4 regions of the Paenirhodobacter sp. CAU 1674 genome follow, and region 2 is predicted to be linked to each of the others. Evidence: riboswitches for the same ligand, from Rfam matches in the RefSeq annotation. Region 2 holds a riboswitch; each other region holds the start of a gene.
What was found. A riboswitch is a leader RNA that binds a small molecule or an ion and turns the genes downstream of it on or off. The one in region 2 is predicted to bind cobalamin.
Positions count from the first base shown of each region.

Region 1: it holds a riboswitch for cobalamin, as region 2 does, so the genes downstream of both, P2G62_RS13175 (TonB-dependent receptor) here and P2G62_RS10550 (energy-coupling factor ABC transporter permease) in region 2, are expected to answer to the same signal.
Region 3: it holds a riboswitch for cobalamin, as region 2 does, so the genes downstream of both, P2G62_RS00115 (TonB-dependent receptor) here and P2G62_RS10550 (energy-coupling factor ABC transporter permease) in region 2, are expected to answer to the same signal.
Region 4: it holds a riboswitch for cobalamin, as region 2 does, so the genes downstream of both, nrdH (glutaredoxin-like protein NrdH) here and P2G62_RS10550 (energy-coupling factor ABC transporter permease) in region 2, are expected to answer to the same signal.

Region 1 covers NZ_JARHUH010000008.1:176,258-181,399, forward strand. The annotation lists gene P2G62_RS13165 (iron ABC transporter permease) at 1-83, opposite strand, end outside; gene P2G62_RS13170 (ABC transporter substrate-binding protein) at 80-922, opposite strand; gene P2G62_RS13175 (TonB-dependent receptor) at 916-2,835, opposite strand; cobalamin riboswitch at 2,989-3,184, opposite strand; gene P2G62_RS13180 (DUF1007 family protein) at 3,351-4,028, shown strand; gene P2G62_RS13185 (hypothetical protein) at 4,016-4,897, shown strand; gene P2G62_RS13190 (helix-turn-helix domain-containing protein) at 4,906-5,142, opposite strand, start outside.
Region 2 covers NZ_JARHUH010000006.1:196,158-201,299, reverse strand. The annotation lists gene P2G62_RS10560 (hypothetical protein) at 1-372, shown strand, start outside; gene cobF (precorrin-6A synthase (deacetylating)) at 360-1,124, opposite strand; gene P2G62_RS10550 (energy-coupling factor ABC transporter permease) at 1,188-1,853, opposite strand; cobalamin riboswitch at 1,885-2,104, opposite strand; gene cobA (uroporphyrinogen-III C-methyltransferase) at 2,125-2,871, opposite strand; gene P2G62_RS10540 (cobyrinate a,c-diamide synthase) at 2,868-4,190, opposite strand; gene cobM (precorrin-4 C(11)-methyltransferase) at 4,187-4,975, opposite strand; gene P2G62_RS10530 (cobalamin biosynthesis protein) at 4,972-5,142, opposite strand, start outside.
Region 3 covers NZ_JARHUH010000001.1:24,830-29,971, reverse strand. The annotation lists gene speB (agmatinase) at 1-776, shown strand, start outside; gene P2G62_RS00125 (DUF1499 domain-containing protein) at 773-1,192, shown strand; gene P2G62_RS00120 (DUF475 domain-containing protein) at 1,312-2,391, shown strand; cobalamin riboswitch at 2,410-2,607, shown strand; gene P2G62_RS00115 (TonB-dependent receptor) at 2,737-4,626, shown strand; gene P2G62_RS00110 (ABC transporter substrate-binding protein) at 4,613-5,142, shown strand, end outside.
Region 4 covers NZ_JARHUH010000011.1:58,482-63,623, forward strand. The annotation lists gene P2G62_RS15275 (ABC transporter ATP-binding protein) at 1-453, opposite strand, end outside; gene P2G62_RS15280 (TetR/AcrR family transcriptional regulator) at 724-1,365, shown strand; cobalamin riboswitch at 1,499-1,690, shown strand; gene nrdH (glutaredoxin-like protein NrdH) at 1,795-2,016, shown strand; gene nrdI (class Ib ribonucleoside-diphosphate reductase assembly flavoprotein NrdI) at 2,024-2,440, shown strand; gene nrdE (class 1b ribonucleoside-diphosphate reductase subunit alpha) at 2,437-4,590, shown strand; gene nrdF (class 1b ribonucleoside-diphosphate reductase subunit beta) at 4,599-5,142, shown strand, end outside.

The sequences.
Region 1 (5,142 bases), on a different contig from region 2:
GGCGCCGGCCCGGTGACGAGCGCGGCCAGAAACAGCAGCGCGACCAGCGCGCCCAGGGCCCCGAGCAGACGTGCTTGTGTCATTCCTGGCCCCCGATGCCGTCGCGCGTGGCGCGCAGCCGCTTGATCGCCGCCAGCACCGACGGCAGGCCGCAGATCCAGTCGCGGTCCTGCATCGCGGTCCGCTCGCCCGACAGGGCCAGAAGGGCGGGGTGCGACAGCACCTCTTCGGCGCGCGAGGCGCCGGGATAGGGCTGGCCCGAAATTACCAGATCCGGGTCGGCCAAGATCAGCGCCTCGAGCGGCAGCACCCCGCCTTGCGGCAGGCCCATCGAGGCCGCCAGATGTTCGAACCCGGCGGCCTCGATGATTTCACCCGACAGGCTGCGATCGCCCGAGGTATAGCCATTGGCCGCATAGGTTGCCGCCGTCGGGCGCGGCGCCGTGACCGCCGAAGCGGGCGCGGCAATCTCTGCCAGCCGTGCCGAAAATGCCTCTGCCATCGCTTGCCCCTCGGCTTCGCGCCCCAACGCGCGGCCCATGTCGAGCATGCCCTGCCGCACGTCCTGCAGCGAATAGGCGGGGTCGAAGATCACCACCGCGATGCCCAGCCGCTGCAGCATCGCGACGGTGGCCTGCGCGGTGAACCTGCCCGCCAGCACCAGATCCGGCCTCAGCAGATAGACCTCTTCGGCCAAGCCGTGATTGACCGGATAGGCCCGTGCCTCCGCGGCCATCACCGAGGCGCGCGGGTCCTGTGCCAGATAGGTGACCGACACAAGCTGCCCCGGCGCGGCCAGCATCATCGCCAGCTGATCGGTGCACAGGTTGATCGAGACCACGCGGCCGGGTGCCTCGGCAAAGGCGGGCAGCGCAAGGCTGCCCGCGAATGCGAGGGCGGCAAGACGCCCCCGGATCACCATTTGGCCGACAGCCCCAGATAGGCGGTGCGGCTTTGGCCGTAATAGCCCCAGGCTTCGGAATAATCCGCATCGAACAGGTTCACGATGCGGCCCGTCAGCGCGACATTCGCGGTCAGGTCATAGCGCGCGGCCAGATCGACCGTGGTGAACTGCGCCAGCTTGCTGATCGTGCCCGATCCCGCCCCGAACCATTCCTGATCGTAACTGCCCGCAACATGGCGCAGATCGGCGCTTACATTCGCGCGCCCGTCCAGAATGTCGGCGCTGGCCTGCAGTCCGAATTCATGTGCCGGACGCCGCACCAGACGCTCTCCGCCGGGGCTGCGGCCATGGGTATAGGTGTAACTTCCGGCCAGATGCAGCCAGTCGTTGGCCTGCCAGGTGGCGCTCAGTTCCACCCCCTTGCGCGTGCTGGTGCCGGCAAGGTTGGTCGCGCTGGTGCCGGTGCTGGCGATCATGTCCTCGATATCGCTCTGGAACAGGGTTACCCCGAGCGTGCCGCGTCCTTCCGGCAGATCCAGATCGGCCCCGAGTTCATAGCTCAGGCTGTGTTCGGGTTTCAGATCCGGGTTGCCGGTGAACAGGCCGGGCGTATAGCCGAACTGCTCGTACATCGTCGGATAGACCGTCGCCCGCCCGACCGAACCGCGCAGCCGCAGCGCCGAACCGGGCTGGCGCCAGGCGGCCGACAGGTTCCACGAGGTCGGGTCCTCGAAAACGTCGATGACATCGTGGCGCACGCCCGCCTGCAGGTCGATTCCGTTGTCGAACCGCCCCTGATATTCCAGCGCGACCGAGCGGCTGTTGCGGCTTTCCTTGCCCGTCGACCAGGCCGTCGCAACATCGAAGGTCTCGCGTTCGGCTTCCAGCAGCAGGTTCAGCTTTTGCGCCGCCCCCCGGGCCTCGGTTCCGTCGAGCGCGAAGCTGCCGGTGTATTTCAGTGCCTGGCGGGTGGAGCCATAGTTCGACACGCCCCAACTGGGGGAATCGTAGCTGGTGTCCTGGTCCATCGCGGACAGCTCCAGCCGGTTCAGCAACCGCCCGTCCAGCGCCTCGGCCTCGGCCCAGAGGCTGCCATAGCTTTCGTCCCGATCCGCAGTATCGCCGGAATCGACGATGTAATCCTCGGGGCGGGTCGCGGCGCTGTCGGTGCCGTCATAGCCGTAGGATTGCGTGAAATGGCGCAGGCTGAAGCCGATCGTCACGCTGTCGGTCACCGCGTGGTCGCCGTTCAGCGACACGGTGTCCATGTTGTTGAACTCGGTATCGCCGCCGGTGCGCGATCCGTCTTCGCCGTCAGAGCGGCGGCTTTCGGCGGCAAAGGACAGCTGCCCGCGCGCGAACCCCTGCCGCAGAGAGGCGTTGAGCATATGGCTGTCCAGGCCGCCCAGTTCGACGCCGCCGCCATAAGACAGGCCCGGCTTGTCCGCCTTCTGCGTGGTGATCGCGATCAGCCCCGCCATCGCACTGGTGCCGTAAAGCGTGGCCTGCGGTCCGCGCAGCACCTCGATACTGTCGATGTCGGCGGCTGACAGTCCCGAAAAGCTGTAGCTGCCATTGGTGGTCGTGTTCACCTCGACCCCGTCGATCAGCACCAGCGTGTGATTGCTTTCCCCGCCCCGAATGAAGACCGAGGTCATGCTGTCGCCGGTGGATACGACCGACAGCCCCGGCAGGGCCCGCAGGGCGCTTTCCACGGTCTTGAGGCCGCGCCGGGCGATCTCTTCTCGGGTGATCTGGCTGTAGGCGCGGGTGAAATTGTCCTTGGCGATGCCGGTCAGGCCGCCAGAGACAAGGATTTCATCCAAGATGAAGACATCGGATGTCGTGGCCTCTTGCGAATGGCCGACGGCAGGCGTGACGAAGCAGGCTGCGGAAAGCAGCAGAAAGCGCAAAGCGCGGGCAGAACACATGGTTTCCATCCCCTTGGCGGGCCCGAAAGCCCGCAATGCAAATCCAACGGGCAAAGCCCGCGTGACCAAAAGACGCCTGCGAAGAGTTCTCCGCAGACAGCGACCAGTGTCACCTCTGCGGATCATGCCGCTCCCATGGCGCGCCCCGCGCCCGGAAAGGGTGATCGTCCAAGCAGGTCTCCTGGCTCGCGGGTCGAAGCTTGGCCTGCCTTCCCGGGGAACCCCCAGTGGCGTCGTTGGCCTTGCTCACCGCTCACAGTTGCGGGGGCAGCCACGGTCTGGGCCGAAGCCGTTCCGTGTTCCCTTTTAATCCGGCCGGATGGCCGGAACTTGAACGCGGTCAAGGAAAGACAAGTTTTCCGTGAAGTCAAGCCCGCATCGCACGGGCTGTCCGGCGCCAGTCGACGGCAGGGGAGCAGATCTTCGTGCGGGGCAGCGCATGTTATGAAGTAACTTCGGTGCGAGGCGGGTGCCGGGCGCTTGTCAGGCGGGGGGCGGTGCCGCTAGATCGGGGCATGACCCAGGCACGCCTTTCGCCCCGTTCCCTTACGCTCGCCTGTTTTGCGCTGGCGGTTCTTACCGCGCAGCCGGTGGCCGCACATCCGCATCTGTTCGTCGATGTCACCCACAGCCTTCTGTTCGATGCCGACGGGCGGCTTGTCGGGCTGCGGGCACGCTGGGATTATGACGAGATGTTCACGCTGCTGATGGTTGAAGACGGCAAATACGATCACAACGGCGATGGCAGGGTTGCGGGTGATGAGCTGGCGGCCTTCCAGACCTGGGATGCGGATTGGCCCGCGGACTATGGCGGCGATATCGAGATCGAACTCGCCGGGCAGCCGGTGGCCTTGCAGGGGCCGAGCGACTGGGCCGCTGAATGGCATGACGGGCGCGCGGTTTCGGTGCATACCCGGATGCTGCGGGCGCCGTTGGATCTGACGGGCCGCGAACTGGTGATCCGCCCGTACGACCCGGATTTCTATACCGCCTACACGGTCGTCGCGCCCCCCCGGTTCGAAGGCCGCGGCGATTGCCATGCTGCGGTGTTCGAGGCGGATCCGGGCGCGGTGTCCGATGAACTCGCCGCCGCGATTGCCGAACTCAGCCCCGAGGTCACCCCCGCCGATGCCGGTCTGCCCGCGGTCGGCCGGCTGTATGCCGATGAGGAACGGATCACATGCGGCAAGTAGTGGCGCTGTCGGTGCTGGCCCTGGTGGTGCTGGCTGCCGCCGTGGCCTGGCATCTGGGGCTGTTCGCGCAGGCGCGCGGTGCGCTTGTCGCGGCGCAGCGCGCGTTTCAGGCGCCGCTGGCCGAAGGGGTGCGCGCGCTCAAGGCGCATCAGCCGGGCGCAGTGGCCGGGCTGATCTGGCTCGGGTTTCTGTATGGCGTGCTGCATGCGGCGGGGCCGGGGCATGGCAAGGTGGTGCTGGGGGCCTGGGCGTTCTCGGCGCGGGCGCGGCTGCTGAAGGTTGCGGTAATCACGCTGGCGGCAAGCCTGGCGCAGGCGGCGGTGGCAATCGGGCTGGTGCTGGCCGGGGCCTGGGCGTTCGGGCTGGGACGCAGCCAGCTGACGGGGCTGGCAGAGGGGCCGGTGACACGGGCGGGCGAATGGGCGCTGGTGGCACTGGGGCTTTTCCTGGTTCTGCGCGGGGCGTTCGGGCTGCGCCGGGGCAGGGGCGCCGCGCCGCTTGCGCAGCCCGTCGCGCATACGCATGACGACGGGTGCGGGTGCGGGCATGCCCATGCCCCGGCGCCCGAGGCGGCGGCCCGCGCAGGCCTGCCAGAGGCGCTGATGCTGATTGCCGGTGTGGCGTTGCGGCCCTGCACCGGGGCGGTGTTCGTGATGCTGCTGACCGTGTTGATCGGCGCGCCGCTGGCGGGTGCGGCGGCGGTGCTGGCGATGGGATTGGGCACGGCGCTTGTCACCCTGGCGGTGGCGCTTGCCAGCGCGAAACTCGGGACCGAGGTTCTGAGCGGGGCACAGGGGCGGCGTTTGCGTCGCGCCGCCGATGTTGCGCAGATCGCGGTCGGGCTGGGGATCGTCGCGCTTTATCTGTGAGCCGGGGGTTATCGGGCGGCGCGCAGCGTAGCCGAGGGGGGCTCGCCGAATTGCGCGGTATAAGCCGCCGAGAACCGGCCCAGATGCAAGAACCCCCATTTCATCGCAACGTCGGTGACGCGGGTATCGGGGTCGGCGTGCCGCAGATCGCGGCGGGCGCCGTCCAGGCGGTGCCTGCGCAGCCATTCGACCGGGCCGATGCCCGCCGTCTGCAGGAAAGCCCGGTGCAGCGCGGGCACCGGCAC
Region 2 (5,142 bases):
TATACCGAAGAACTGGCCGACCGGTGGATGCCCGAATATCTGGAATGGTACGAAAGCCTGGGTCCGCTGAAATCGCAGCCCTATGACATGATCTGGAACGAGCTTTACCTGGCCTCGTCGCAGGGCGGCAAATTCTGGGGCTATACGCATCAGTTCTATATCTCGCCCTTCAACGACCGCTATCTGATCGACCGGGCGATTTCGCTGCCGCTGCGCTATCGGATCAGCGACAAGGCGAATGACGACCTGCTGGCTATGGCCGCGCCGGAACTGAGCAATATTCCCTTCCTGCGCCGCTATCAGGCCAAGGCGGCCCGGCGCGGCGGGAACTGGTATGGCAAGACGATGGTGCGCGCCGGTCAGGCGGCCTGAGGCGCCCGGCGCAGCAGGTAGATATCCATGATCCAGCCATGTTCGGCCCGTGCCTGGGCGCGGGTCGTGCAGATGTCGGCTGCGACGTCACTCAGCGGCCCCGCGCGCAGGATCTGCTCGGCCATGCCGACATAGGCGCCCCACCAGATCTGCACGCCCTCGGTGGCCAGCGTGGTGAAGGAACACTCGCCATCCAGCATCACCACCAACGTATCTACGGCCTCGGGCCAGCCATTTTCACGCAATTGCCGCCCCGTGGTAATCAGAACAGGCGCGCCGATGTCGTTTAGCGGGATCGCATGCGCGGCACAGAGTGCCTGAATCGCGGTGATTCCGGGGATGACCCGCGTCTGCACCGCCATCCGCCGGCGCAGCCGTTCGGCAATCCGCAGCGTGCTGTCGTAAAGCGACGGATCGCCCCAGACCAGCAGCGCCACGCGGCCGCTTGCGCCCAGGGCTGCGCGGATCTGCGCCTCCCAGGCATCGGTGATTGCGTCGTGCCAGTCATCGACCCCGGCGTGATAGCTGGGCCGCGCGGCATCGCGCTTGGGCAGGTCGAATTCCACGATCCGCGTGGCCGGGTTGGTGATGTGCTGCGCACAGATCGCCCGCCGCAGCCCCGCCAGATCGGATTTGTCGCCGCCCTTGAACGGAATCAGGATCAGATCGGCGGCATTCATCGCCTGCGCGGCCTGCACCGTCAGATGGTCGGGATTGCCGGTGCCGATGCCGATCAGGGTAAGCTCGATCATGTCCTGTCCTTTGAAAAAAGGGGGCCTTGCGACCCCCTTGCGTTTCTTTGCGATGCGTCTGGCTCAGGCAAACAGACGCGGGGTGACCAGCACCGAGCCTTGCAGCCCGCGGATGCGCTTGGCCACCGCCAGAACCGCCAGATCGACCAGCGGCTCGATCAGGATGACGCTCATGTAAGCCACGCCGAAGGTCGCGATCGAGGAAGCCGCGGCAAAGCCCTGACCATACAAGGCCCAGAACGCCACCCAGGCGACGATCCCGCCCTGATAGGCCGTCGACAGCGCCAGCGCCTGACCATAGCGCAGGTCGACATAGGCCGTGCCCGGCGCGATCAGCCGCTTCGCCAGAACCTGCAGCCCGAACAGCGGCACCAGCAGCGTGGTCACGTTCATCCCGTATTGCGGCAGGTCGAAGGGCGCAAAGAACACGCCCTGGATCAGCAGACCCAGCGCCAGCCCGATCGCGGCGGGCGCGGCCCCCAGGATCAGGAACAGCGTCGAGCCAAGGATCAGGTGAACCTCGGACACGCCCACCGGCATGTGCGGCAGCACTTCGAAAAAGGTGAAAACGGCCGCTGCGGCAATGGCCGAACGCGCGACCAGCGACCCCACGCCTTGCGCGCGGATCGCTCCATAAGCGGTTTTCAGGGTATAGGTGCCAGCCGCCGCGGCGGTGGCATAGCTCAGCGCAATTTTGGTGCCGTCGACGAGGCCCGGTTCGATATGCATATCAATCTCCTGTGCCGTCACACCCGACGGCGGTTGGGTTATGTCAGATGGCCGGTCTCCTGGCTCGCGGGTCGAAGCGCAGCTTCTGCCTTCCCGGGGGATGCCCCAGTGGCGTGGTCGAAGTGCGCTCACCGCATACAGTCGCGGGGGCGGCTGGGGCTTCGGGCGCCGCAATTTGGTCCGCCCCTCCCCATTCCCGATGAAGCCCTGCGCTTTGCGCGTTGATGGGCACCATACAGAGGTTCAGATAAACGCCATGGCGGCGCTAGGGTCAAGCATCATCCGCGGCATCGGGGGCCTCAAAACCGGCCAAGGGCCCATACAGGATCAGGGCTGGCTGCTCTGACCGGCTTTGCGCAAGATCCGCGGCCAGGGCGGCGATCGTGCTGGAACAGAGCCGTTGTGCCGGATGCCCGACCGCCTCGGCCAGCAGTGCGGGTGTGTCGGGCGACAGCCCCTGCCCGATCAGCCCCGCAACCAGCCGCGGGAAAGTGCGCTTGCCCATGAACACGACCGTCGTTGCGCCGGGATCGGCCAGCGCGGGCCAGTTGAGCCCTTCGGGCAGATCGCCGGTCACATCGGCACCGGTGATGAACTGCACCCGCCGCGCCGTCAGCCGCCGGGTCAGCGGCAGCCCCGCCGCGGCCGCCGCCGCGCAGGCCGAGGGCACGCCGGGGATGATCTCATGCGCGATCCGGGCTTCGGCAAGGGCGGTCAGCTCCTCTTCCAGGCGGCCGAAAATCCCGCAATCGCCTGACTTCAGCCGCACAACCCGCAGCCCGCGCTGCGCATGTTCGACCAGCAACTGGTTGACATGGTCCTGCTTGGCCGAGGGTTTGCCCGCGCGTTTGCCCACCGCAATCAGTTCGGCCCCGGGCCGCGCATGGCCCAGAACCGGCCCCGAGGCCAGGTCGTCGAACAAGACCACATCGGCGCGCGCCAGCCGGTCGGCAGCCTTCAGCGTCAAAAGCTCGGGGTCGCCGGGCCCCGAAGAAACGAAAGATACAAAACCGCTCATGCGCTTGCCTTTGCAATCATGTGGAAAAAGGTGCCGCTGACCCGGCCGCCACCGGGCAGGCTTCGGGTCGATCCGGTTTCGGGGACCGGCGCGCCAGTGGCATCCAGAACCTCGGCCAGGGGGGCATCGGGCTGCGACAGGATCGTGGCATAGTGGAATTCATGCCCGCGCAACCGGGTGCTGGCCGCGATCCCGGGCATCGGTGTTGCCAGTGTCGCCAGCCGATAGCCCAGATGCATCCGCCGTTTCGCAAAAGATGTTTCCAACCCCAGAAGCCCCGCCATTTCGTGCCGTGTGCCATCTGCCGCGATCAGCCCTGTGCCCAGTGCCATATAGCCACCGCATTCGCCATGCACCGGACGCGTTTGCGCGAAATCCCGCAACCCTGCACGAAAATTCTGCGTGCAGCCAAGCCGCCCTGCGTGCAGTTCCGGGTAGCCACCGGGCAGCCAGCAGGCATCTGCCGAAGGGTCGGGCGCCTCGTCTGCCAAAGGTGAAAACGGCAGGATCGTCGCGCCTTGTGCCCGCCATTCGGTAATCAGATGCGGGTAGACGAAGGAAAACGCCGCATCGCGCGCCAGTGCAATGCGCTGACCCGGTGGCGGCAAAACAGGCGGAACAGAGACTGTTTCAGGCCCGCCCGAAGCCGCCGCGGCAATTAAGGCATCCAGATCGCAATGCGCGGTAACGAACGCGCCAGCCTGTTCCAAAATCGACTGCAGCCGTGGCAGCTCTTCGGCCTGCACAAGACCCAGGTGCCGCTCGGGCAGCGCGATTTCGGTCTTGCGCGGCAGTGACCCGAAAACCGTAATCCCCGCACGGGCCATCCCGTCACGCACCAGCGCGTCATGGCGCGGTGAGGCGACCTTGTTCAGCACGACCCCCGCCACCGTCACCCCCGGGCACATCGTGGCGAAGCCATGCGCCACTGCGGCGGCGGATTGCGCCTGCCCCGATACGTCAAGCACCAACACCACGGGCCAGCCCATCAGCGCGGCAATATCCGCGCTGGCGCCGATCCCTGCTTCGCCCGGACGGGCCACGCCATCGAACAACCCCATCGAGCCTTCGGCCACGACCAGATCCGCCTGGGTCTGCGCCAGCGCGGCGATCTGTTCTGCGGTCATCGCCCAGGCGTCGAGGTTGACCGAAGCACGCCCCGCCGCCGCTGTGTGAAACGCCGGGTCGATGTAATCGGGCCCGCTCTTGAACGGCTGCACCTGCATCCCGCGCACCCGCAGCGCCGCCAGCAGGCCAAGCGTCAGCGTGGTCTTGCCGGTCCCGGATGCGGGGGCCGAAATGATCAGGCCGGGCGTCATTCGGGGGCCGTGTCGGGGAAGCGCGGGGCGGTGCCCACGGGGCGATAACGGCGGTCGTAATCGCCTGCATAAAGCCGGCTTTCATCGAAATCCTCGGCCCCGAGCGTATGCCCCACAAGGATCAGCGCGGTGCGCTCCATTTCCGCGCCAATCGCGGTTTGCAGCGTGCCGAGGCTCGCGCGAACCACCCGTTGATCGGGCCAGCTGGCCCGCCACACCACCGCCACCGGGCAATCGGCGCCATAATGCGGGGTCAGCTCGGCCACCACCTTGTCCAGCACATGGATCGACAGGTGAATCGCCAGAACCGCTCCGGTGCGGGCAAAATTTTCCAGGGCTTCGGTCTCGGGCATCGCACTGGCCCGCCCGGAGGTGCGGGTCAGCACCACCGATTGCGCGGCGCCGGGCAGGGTCAGTTCGGCCCCCAGCGCGGCGGCGGCGGCGGCAAAAGACGGCACGCCGGGCGTCACGTCATAGGGAATCCCCAGCGCGCGCAGCCGCCGCAACTGTTCCCCCATCGCCGACCAGATCGACAGATCGCCGGAATGCAGCCGCGCCACATCCTGCCCCGCGGCATGCGCGGCAGCAATTTCCTCGATGATCCGATCCAGGCTCAGCGGCGCGGTATTCACGATGCGCGCCCCGGGCGGGCAATGCGCCAGCAGCGCCGCGGGCACCAGGCTGCCCGCATAGAGGCAAACCGGGCAAGCCGCGATCAGGTCACGGCCGCGCAGGGTAATCAGGTCGGCCGCGCCGGGCCCCGCTCCGATAAAATGCACCGTCATTCTGCGGCTCCTTTCGTGATTTCGTCTGCACTGACAGCGATGGCCGCGGTTGCCAGCCCATCGGGCGATGTCACGCGGGGCACCAATATCCGTGCGCCCGGCCCCGCTGCGGCAAGGGCGGCGGCTTCAGCCAGCGACCCGGTTCCATAGTGCTGCACGATGCGCGG
Region 3 (5,142 bases), on a different contig from region 2:
TCGGGCCGCGCGCGATCCGCGAGGCCTCGGCGCTGCAGGCCTTCGATGCGCCCTATGGCTGGGGCTACGATCCGCTGAGCGAAATGACCGTGGTCGATTATGGCGATCTGGCCTTCGATTATGCCCATACGCCCAGCTTCCCGGGCCGCGTGCAGGCCCATATCGCGGGAATTCTGGCGGCGGGTGCGGGCAGCATCACGCTGGGCGGCGATCATTTCATCACCCTGCCGATCCTGCGCGCCTATGCGGAAAAATTCGGTCCCGTCGCGCTGATCCAGTTCGACGCGCATTCCGATACCTGGGCCGATGACGACATGGATCGGATCGACCACGGCACCTTCCTGTACAAGGCGATCAAGACCGGCGTCGTCGATCCGGCGGCGACGGTTTCGGTCGGTATCCGCACCGACAACCCCGACACGCTGGGGGTCGGGATCGTCGACGCGCCCTTCGTGCATCAGCAGGGGGTAGAGGCCACCATCGCGCGGATCAGGCAGGTGGTGGGGGATCGGCCCTGCTATATCACCTTCGATATCGACTGCCTCGATCCGGCCTTCGCGCCGGGCACCGGCACGCCGGTCTGGGGCGGTCTGGCCAGCTGGCAGGCGGCGGCGATCCTGCGCGGGCTGGCGGGGATTACCCTGCTGGGCGGCGATGTGGTCGAGGTCTCGCCCCCCTATGACACCACCGGTGCCACCGCGATTGCGGGCGCCCATGTCGCGATGGAACTGATCGCGCTTTACGGCTGGACCCGGCGCCGCGGGGCCCCGGCATGATCCGCATCGGCCTGATCGCCCTGGTTCTGCTGGTGGCGGGCTTCGCGGCCTGGGTCCGGCTGGCGCCGCTGCCCGCCGACCGCTGGCACAAGATGGCCGCCACCAAGACCGAGGGCGACTGGCCCGACACCGGCGGCTTCGAGGCGGTGCGCCAGATCCCCGATCCGCAGGCGCGTCTGGCGGAACTGGGCCGGATCGTCGCGGCCAGCCCGCGCACGGTCTTGCTGGAGGGCAGCGTCGAAGAGGGGCTGATGACCTTTGTCACCCGCTCGGCCGTCTGGGGCTTTCCCGACATCACCAACCTGTGGATCGAGGGTGACCGGGTCCATATCCGCGGTCATCTGGTCTTTGGCCGGTCCGATCTGGGGGTGAACCGCGACCGGATTCTGGGCTGGCTGGGCCGCGCGGGGCTTTGAACGGCGGACGGGCGGGGCCGGTGTTGCGCGCAAACCACTTGCGCAGGATCTGACAGGGGCCGCCTTGCGGGGGCTTGGGCGGCTTCCTATCTGTGCGACATATCCCCACAGGAGCGATCATGCGCACGGCCATTCACTATTTCCGTTGGGCTTTCGGTTTTACCGCAGTGGGGCTGGTTCTGGCCTTCTGGCTGGGCTGGGGCTATTCGGGCAACTTCACCGGCGCGCTGTCGTTCTTTCTGATCGCGGGCGTTCTGGCGGTGCTGGAAATCAGCCTGTCCTTCGACAATGCCATCGTGAATGCCAACAAGCTCAAGGATATGACGCCCGAGTGGCAGCAACGCTTCCTGACCTGGGGCATCGTGATCGCGGTCTTCGGCATGCGCATCCTGTTTCCGCTGCTGATCGTGGTGATCGCCGCGGGCATCGGCCCGATCGAGGCGCTGGTTCTGGCCGCCACGAAACCTGCCGAATATGCGCGCATCATCGGTTCGGCCCATGTCTCGATCGCGGCTTTCGGCGGCGCCTTCCTGATGATGGTGGCGCTGACCTATTTTATCGACGAGGGCAAGGAGGTCGACTGGATCGCCGCCCTCGAACGCCGCCTGCGCGCCTGCGCCTCGATCCGCGGGCTGGAGATCGGTTTCGTGCTGGGCGTGGTGATGTTGTTCACCTGGGTTTTGCCGCCGGGCACCGAGGGCAGCTTCCTGTTTGCCGCCGTCGCGGGGCTCTTGACCTTTCTGGCGGTCGAGGTGCTGGGCCAGGTGCTCGACCGGGCCTCGATGACGACCGAGGCCGCCAAGGGGGGCCTGGGCGCGTTTCTTTACCTTGAAGTGCTGGACGCCTCGTTCAGCTTCGACGGGGTCATCGGCGCCTTCGCGCTGACCCAGAACCTGTTCCTGATCGCAATCGGTCTGGGCATCGGGGCGATGTATGTGCGGTCGATGACGATCATGCTGGTCGAACGCAACACCCTGGCCGAGCTGCGCTATCTGGAACATGGTGCGTTCTGGTCGATCCTGATCCTGAGCGGCATCATGTTCGCCCAGACCCTGATGCACATTCCCGAGGTCATCACCGGCCTTCTGGGGGCAGGCTTCATCGGGTTGGCGCTGCTGTCCTCGGTGCGGTTCAACCGGGCCTGCGCGCATTCTGCGCCCAAGGCCACGGATCTGCCCGAAACGCCCAATAATTCTTGACATATATGCCGTGCGGCGCCAAGAGGGCCGCACTTCGGTTCCGGCCCCAAAAGCCGGATGAAAAGGGAAATCGGTGCGGGCCTCGGCCCAATGCCGGTGCTGCCCCCGCAACTGTAAGCGGTGAGCATGGGCCACGGCCACTGGGGATACCCCGGGAAGGCGGCCCGATGTCACGACCCGCAAGCCAGGAGACCTGCCGAGGCGATCACTGATTTCCACCACACGGGGGGTGTGGGGAGGCGGTTCTTCCCGCTGAAAGGTGACAGCCACCGTCGGCGGAAAGGCATCTTTCCAAAGGCAGATCGACATCGGGGCCGTATCGGTCCGCCGCAGGATACAAGACAGATGATCCGCTCTCGCATGCTTTTGCTTTCGCTTCTTTCCAGCACCGCGCTGGCCGCCCCGGTCCTGGCCCAGGACGTTCTCGCACTGGACGAGATCGTGGTTTCGGGCGGGCTCTTGCCGGTTTCGCAATCGGCCTATGGCCGCGCCTATTCGATCCTGACCGCCGAGCAGATCGCCACGCGCGGCCTGACCACCGTGCAGCAGGCGATCCGTGCCCTGCCGGGCGTCGCGGTCGAGGGGTCGGACCCCTACAACACCCAGGTGCGCATCCGTGGCGGCGAGGGCAATCACGTTCTGGTCCTGATCGACGGGGTCGAGGCGACGATGGGCGAGAATGGCGAATACTATTTCTCGGGGCTGGAACTGGCCGATGTCGAGCGCATCGAGGTGCTGCGTGGCCCGCAATCGGTGATCTACGGCTCGAACGCGGCGACCGGGGTGATCGCGATCTACACCAAACGCGCGCAGACTGCCGGCACCAGCTATCAGACCGGGGTCGAATATGGCACGGCGGGCAGCTATGCGGGCGATTTCGCGGTGCGCACGCGGGGTGAAAAGGGCGAGTTGGCCTTTTCGCTGCAGCACCGCGACGAAGCCGGGTTCGACCAGTCGGGCGATGGCGGGGATCGCGACGGATCGCGCCGCACCACGGCCAATCTGACCGGCCGCTGGCAGCTGAGCGATACCTTCTCGACCGGGTTCACGCTGCGCCATTCCGATCAGGATTTCGATTTCGACGCCGACAACTGGGCGGCGACCGATGCCGACAGCTATATCGTGGACAGCGGCGATTACGGCAAGCGGCGCGAGACGCTGGCCTCGGTCTGGCTGCAGGCCGATACGCTGGGCGGACAGTTGCAGCAGCGCCTGACGCTGAGCGGCAATGATTTCGATACCAAACGCTATGACGCGACCGGCAGCCTGACCTCGATGGCGCTGTCGCAGCGCGAAACGGTGGCCTACCGGCTGGCCTATGCGCTGGACGGGGCGGCGGTCGATCAGTCGCGCCAACGCGTGACCCTGCTGGCCGAGCATGACAGCGAGGTTTTCCGCCGCGAAACCGGCGGCACGCGCTATGCCCGCAACGCCAATGGGCTGGCGCTGGAATATCAGGGCAGCTACGACAACGGGCTGGATGTGCAGGCCGGCGTGCGGCAGGATTTCAACGCCCAGTTCCAGAACGCGACGACCTGGAACCTGGCGGCGTCCTATCCGCTCGGCACCGCGCGGCTGCACGGCTCGCTCGGCAAGGCCGTGGTCAACCCGACGATGTATGAGCAATTCGGCTATACCCCCGGTTTCTATACCGGCAACCCCGATCTGAAACCCGAGGAATCGCTGGGCTTCGACATCGGCGTCGAGCTGCCCTTCGCGGGGGGGCGCGGCACGGTCGATGTGACGCTGTTTGCCGAAAATCTGGAAAACGAAATCGTCTACAGCCCGAGCTATACCACCGCGCTGAACAGCGACGGCCTGTCGCAGCGCCGGGGCGTCGAAGTGTCGGGCAACTGGCAGGCGACTGACCGGCTGGGATTTGGCTTCAGCTACACCTACACCAAGTCGAGCGATGCCGATGGCGCGCCCGAAGTGCGCCGCCCGCGGCACCAGCTGGGGCTGGATGCGACCTGGGCATTCGCGCAGGGGCAGGGCTCGGTCACGCTGGGGATGCGGCATGTGGCCGATACCTGGGACACCCAGTATTGGGGCAGCTATGCCACCGAAAAGCTTGAGGATTACACGGTCGTGAACCTGTCGGGCAAATATGCGCTGACGCCGAAGGTCGATCTGGTGGGCCGGATCGAGAACCTGACCGACTCCGAGTATTCCGAGGTCTGGGGCTATGCCACCGCGGGCCGCACCGCCTATGTCGGGTTGCGTGGCACGTTCTGAGCGCAGGGGCAGGGCGCTGCGCGGCGCCCTGCTGGTTCTGGCCGCTTTTGCGGCCTCTTTCGCACGGGCCGAGCCGCCGCCCGCCCGGGTGGTGTCGATGAACCTGTGCACCGATCAGCTGGCGCTGTTGCTGGCCGATCCGGGGCAGATCGTCTCGCTCAGCCATTTCGCCTCTGACCCGCAGATGTCGGTGCTGGCGGCGCAGGCCGCGGCCTATCCCGCCAACCATGGCCGGGCCGAGGAAATCGCCGTTCTGCGGCCCGATCTGGTGCTGGCCGACATCTGGTCGGCGCCGGGCACCATCTCGATGTTGCGCCGCCTTGGCATCCGGGTCGAGCAATTGCCGCCGGGCACCTCGCTGCCCGAAATCCGCGCCCGGATCACGGCGATGGGCGCGCTGCTGGGCCAAGAGGCGCGCGCAGAGGCGATGCTGGCGCGGTTCGATGCCGATCTGGCCGCGATCATGCGTCCCGCGCCGGGGCTGCGCGGCGCGGTCTACGGGATCGGCGGTTACGG
Region 4 (5,142 bases), on a different contig from region 2:
GCGGATGTGGTCGATTTCCAGGAAGTCGATGATCTTGCGCTCGATCTCGGCGCGCAGCGCCTCTTCTTCACGCGCGGCCGGGCCCAGATGCAGCAGCCCCTGCAACAGGTTGGTGCGCAGATGCGCATGCCGCCCGAGCTTGATATTGTCGAGCACGGTCATGCCCCGGAACAGGGCGATGTTCTGAAAGCTGCGCGCCATGCCAAGTGCGGCCCTCGACGAGGCCTTGACGCGGCTGATATCCTGCCCGTCCAGACGCACGGTGCCCGCAGAGGGGCGGTAAAACCCGGAGATGCAGTTGAACATGGATGTCTTGCCCGCACCGTTCGGTCCGATCAGTGCGGTGACCGACCCGGCCTGTGCCGCAAAGGACACGCCGCGCAGCACTTTCAGCCCGCCGAAGGCCAGCGTGACATTGTCGACTTCCAGGGTGGCGCCCCTTGCCTCAGGCATGATTGAACCCACCCCCCATTTCGCATTTCTGCGCCATGACGGCCTTCCTCCCTTGTTGGGTCTTCCAGGTTCAACCGAACCGATTCGTGGTTGGCGTTAAATCAGCAACCACATGATATAAAATGGAAAACCCTGCTCCCTTATGCACAGACCCGCGGCGCCATTCGTTTCCTCCCCCTGGCGGTCTCGGGTTTCTGTTGCTCTAAACTTACTCACGAGTATAGAAACGTTTCAACAGAAATTTTTGCGAAATGAAGGCGCACACGGAAAATGGCAAAGACACCGATCAAGGCCGTGCGCCCCGACCAGGCAGAGCCTGTTCCGGGGGATCGCCGGCGCAACCGCGAGGTCAAGCGCGAGGCCGTTCTGGCGGCGGCGGTGAGCGCCTTCAACGAGAAGGGCTTTCGTGCGGCCTCGCTGGACGATGTGGCCGCCCGGCTGGGGGTGACCAAGCCCACGATCTATCATTACGCCCGGAACAAGGACGAGATCCTGTTCGATTGCGTCAAACGGGGGCTGGAGATCATTCTGGAAGCGATCGCGGCCCTGCCGCAGGACAAGCGCTTGGGGCGGGATCGGCTGGAGGCGGCGATGACCGGCTATGCCTTTGCGATGACGCAGGATTTCTGCCGATGCGTGACGCGCACCGCCGATACCGATTTGGCCGAACCGAGCCGCAAGGAGTTCCGCAAGCTCAAGCGCCATATCGACGATGTGATGCGCGGGCTGGTGCAGGCGGGCATGGATGACGGGTCATTGCGCGCGGGCGACGCGCGGATCGTCACCTTCACCCTGACCGGCGCGCTGAACTGGATCGGGCGCTGGTACGAGCCTACGGGCCAATTGAGCCGCGACGCCGTCACCTCGGGGGTGGTGGCAACCTTGATGGCGGGGCTGTCGAGCGGCGTGTGACCCGCACCCTGACGGCCCACGCCACGCAGCCCTGCAGTGTTCGCAGGGCGGTGACAGCCGCTGCCTGCGGCGATGCCCGCCGCTTGTTTGCCGAATGCGCCAACCAGATGTTGACAAGGCGGCACATTCGCCTGCTATATCGTGTTGTCTTGGTGCCCGCGACTCGTCGTGGGTGAAAAGGGAAGCCGGTGCGATACCGGAGCTGCCCCCGCAACTGTGAGCGGTGAGCTGAGGCCCGTTATCCACTGGCGCGTCAGCGTCGGGAAGGGGGGCCGGAGCGTTCGAACCGCGAGCCAGGAGACCTGCCAGGACATGAGAAACGAAACCGGACGGAGGGTCCGGGGATGTCGTATCTGCCGTGGCCCGTCGTGCCGCGGCGTGCCTCGTCTCCGATCCTTTCGCCCATGAGCACAGGTCAGGAGACCCCGGATGAGCATTACCGTCTATTCCAAACCCGCTTGCGTGCAATGCACGGCCACCACCCGCGCGCTGGCCGCCCGTGGGCTTGCCTTCGATCTGATCGACCTGACCGAGGATGCCGCGGCGCTGGCGCGGGTGACCGAACTGGGTTACCGGCAGGTTCCGGTGGTGATGGCGGGTGACGACCACTGGGCCGGGTTCCGCCCGGACAAGATCAGCGCGCTGAGCTGAGGCCGCTATGGGCGGGCTGGTCTATTTCTCGTCGCGTTCGGGCAACACCGAGCGCTTCGTGCGCACGCTGGGGCTGACGGCCGATCGTATTCCGATCGCGCCCACAGCGCCGATGCCCGCCCCCCGCGCGCCCTTCGTTCTGATCACGCCGACCTATGCCGACGGGCAGGGGCGCGGCGCGGTCCACCCCCAGGTGATCCGGTTCCTGAACGACCCGGACACACGCGCCCATCTGCGCGGCGTCATCGCCTCGGGCAATCGCAATTTCGGGGCGCTTTTCGCGCTCGCCGGGGATGTCATCGCGCGCAAATGCGCGGTGCCGGTGTTCTACCGCTTCGAGCTGGCCGGAACACCCACCGACATCGCCCGGGTCACAGAAGGACTGGACAGGTTTTGGAAGACGCAATTCTCGACCGCGATCTGAGCGATGCCGCCCCGGCGACGGCGGTGCCCGCCGAATGGCAGGGGCTGGATTACCACGCGCTGAACGCGATGCTGAACCTTTACGACGATCAGGGGCATATCCGCTTCGAGGCCGACCGCATGGCCGCGCGGCAGTATTTCCTGAGCCATGTGAACCAGAACACCGTGTTCTTCCATTCGCTGGAGGAAAAGCTGCGTTATCTGGTCGAGGAAGGCTATTACGAAGCGCAGGTTCTGTCCCAATACAGCCCGGCATTCCTTGCCCGGATCTGGGATGCGGCGTTCGGGGCGAAATTCCGCTTTCCGACCTTCCTAGGGGCCTTCAAGTATTACACCAGCTACACGCTGAAGACGCGCGACGGGAAGCGCTATCTCGAACGGTTCGAGGATCGGGTGGTGATGGTCGCGCTGACGCTGGCGCGGGGCGACGAGGCGCAGGCGCTGGCATTGATGGCCGAGATCATCGCCGGGCGGTTCCAGCCGGCGACGCCGACCTTCCTGAACGCGGGCAAGGCACAGCGCGGCGAGTTGATTTCATGTTTCCTGCTGCGGCTGGAAGACAACATGGAATCGATCGGGCGGGGCATCAATTCGGCGCTGCAACTGTCCAAGCGCGGCGGTGGTGTCGCGCTGATGCTGACTAACATTCGCGAACATGGCGCGGCGATCAAGGGGATCGAGAACCAGTCCTCGGGCGTGATCCCGGTGATGAAACTGCTGGAAGACAGCTTTTCCTACGCCAACCAGCTGGGCGCGCGGCAAGGCGCAGGGGCGGTCTATCTGAATGCGCACCATCCCGACATCCTGCGCTTTCTGGATACCAAACGCGAAAACGCCGATGAAAAGATCCGCATCAAGACGCTGAGCCTGGGCGTGGTGATCCCGGATATCACCTTCGAACTGGCCCGCAAAAACGATGACATGTATCTGTTCTCGCCCCATGATATCGCCCGGGTCTATGGCAAGCCGTTTTCGGAAATCTCGATCTCCGAGCGCTATCACGAGATGGTCGACAACCCCAAGATCCGCAAGAAGAAGATCAACGCGCGCGGGTTCTTCCAGACGCTGGCCGAGATCCAGTTCGAAAGCGGTTATCCCTATATCATGTTCGAGGATACGGTGAACCGTGCCAACCCGGTGGCAGGACGGATCACCATGTCGAATCTGTGTTCGGAAATCCTGCAGGTCAACGAGGCGTCCGAATTCAACGATGACCTGAGCTATCGCCATCTGGGAACGGATATTTCGTGCAACCTCGGTTCGCTCAACATCGCCAGGGCGATGGATGGCGGCGATCTGGGCGCGACGGTCGAGACCGCGATCCGCGCGCTCAATGCGGTTTCCGAGATGTCGGCGATCGATTCCGTGCCGTCGATCCGGCGGGGAAATGACGAAAGCCATGCGATCGGGCTGGGGCAGATGAACCTGCACGGGTTTCTGGCGCGCGAGCGTATCCATTACGGTTCGGCCGAGGGCATCGACTTCACCAATATCTATTTCGCCACCGTGCTTTACCACTGCCTGCGCGCCTCGAATGCGCTGGCGCGCGAGCGGGGGCGCAGCTTCGTGGGGTTCGAGGCCTCGAAATACGCCGACGGCAGTTTTTTCGAGACATACACCACCCGCGACTGGTTGCCGGAAACCGAGACCGTGCGCGCGCTGTTCGCGCGCTTCGGCATCACCGTGCCCACGCGCGCCGATTGGGCAGCGTTGCGCGAGGCGGTGATGACGGGCGGGCTTTACAATCGCAACCTGCAGGCGGTGCCGCCCACCGGCTCGATCAGCTATATCAACAATGCCACCTCGTCGATCCATCCGATCACCGCGAAGATCGAGATCAGGAAAGAGGGCAAGATCGGCCGCGTCTATTACCCGGCCCCCTATATGAGCAACGACAATCTGGAATTCTACCGCGATGCCTATGAGATCGGGCCAGAGGCGATCATCGACACCTATGCCGCGGCCACGCAGCATGTCGACCAGGGCCTGTCGCTGACGCTGTTCTTCAAGGACACGGCCAGCACGCGCGACATCAATCGCGCCCAGATCTACGCCTGGAAGAAGGGCATCAAGACGATCTACTACATTCGCCTGCGCCAGATGGCCCTTGAGGGGACCGAGGTGCAGGGCTGCGTTTCCTGTTCGCTGTGAGGCCCGCCATGAAAGACCTGACCCATCCCCGCGCCGTGCCGCGCGCTGTCAACTGGAACCGGATGCAGGACGACAAGGACCTGGAAATCTGGAACCGCCTGACCTCGAATTTCTGGCTGCCCGAGAAGGTGCCGCTGTCAAACGACATCCAAAGCTGGTCGCATCTGACCGAGGATGAACAGCGCCTGACGATCCGGGTTTTCACCGGGCTGACACTTCTGGACACGATCCAGAACACGGTCGGCGCGCCCGCGCTGATGGCCGATGCGATCACGCCGCATGAGGAGGCGGTGTTGACCAACATCGCCTTCATGGAGGCGGTGCATGCGCGCAGCTATTCCTCGATCTTCTCGACGCTGTGTTCCACGGCGGAGGTCGATGAGGCCTTCCGCTGGTCCGAGGAAAACGCCCAGCTGCAACAGAAGTCGCGGCTGATTCTCGACGAATACGATGCGATGGCCAATCCGCTGCGCAAGAAAGTGGCGAGCGTCTTCCTCGAGAGCTTTCTGTTCTACTCGGGCTTCTACCTGCCGATGCACTGGTCGAGCCGCG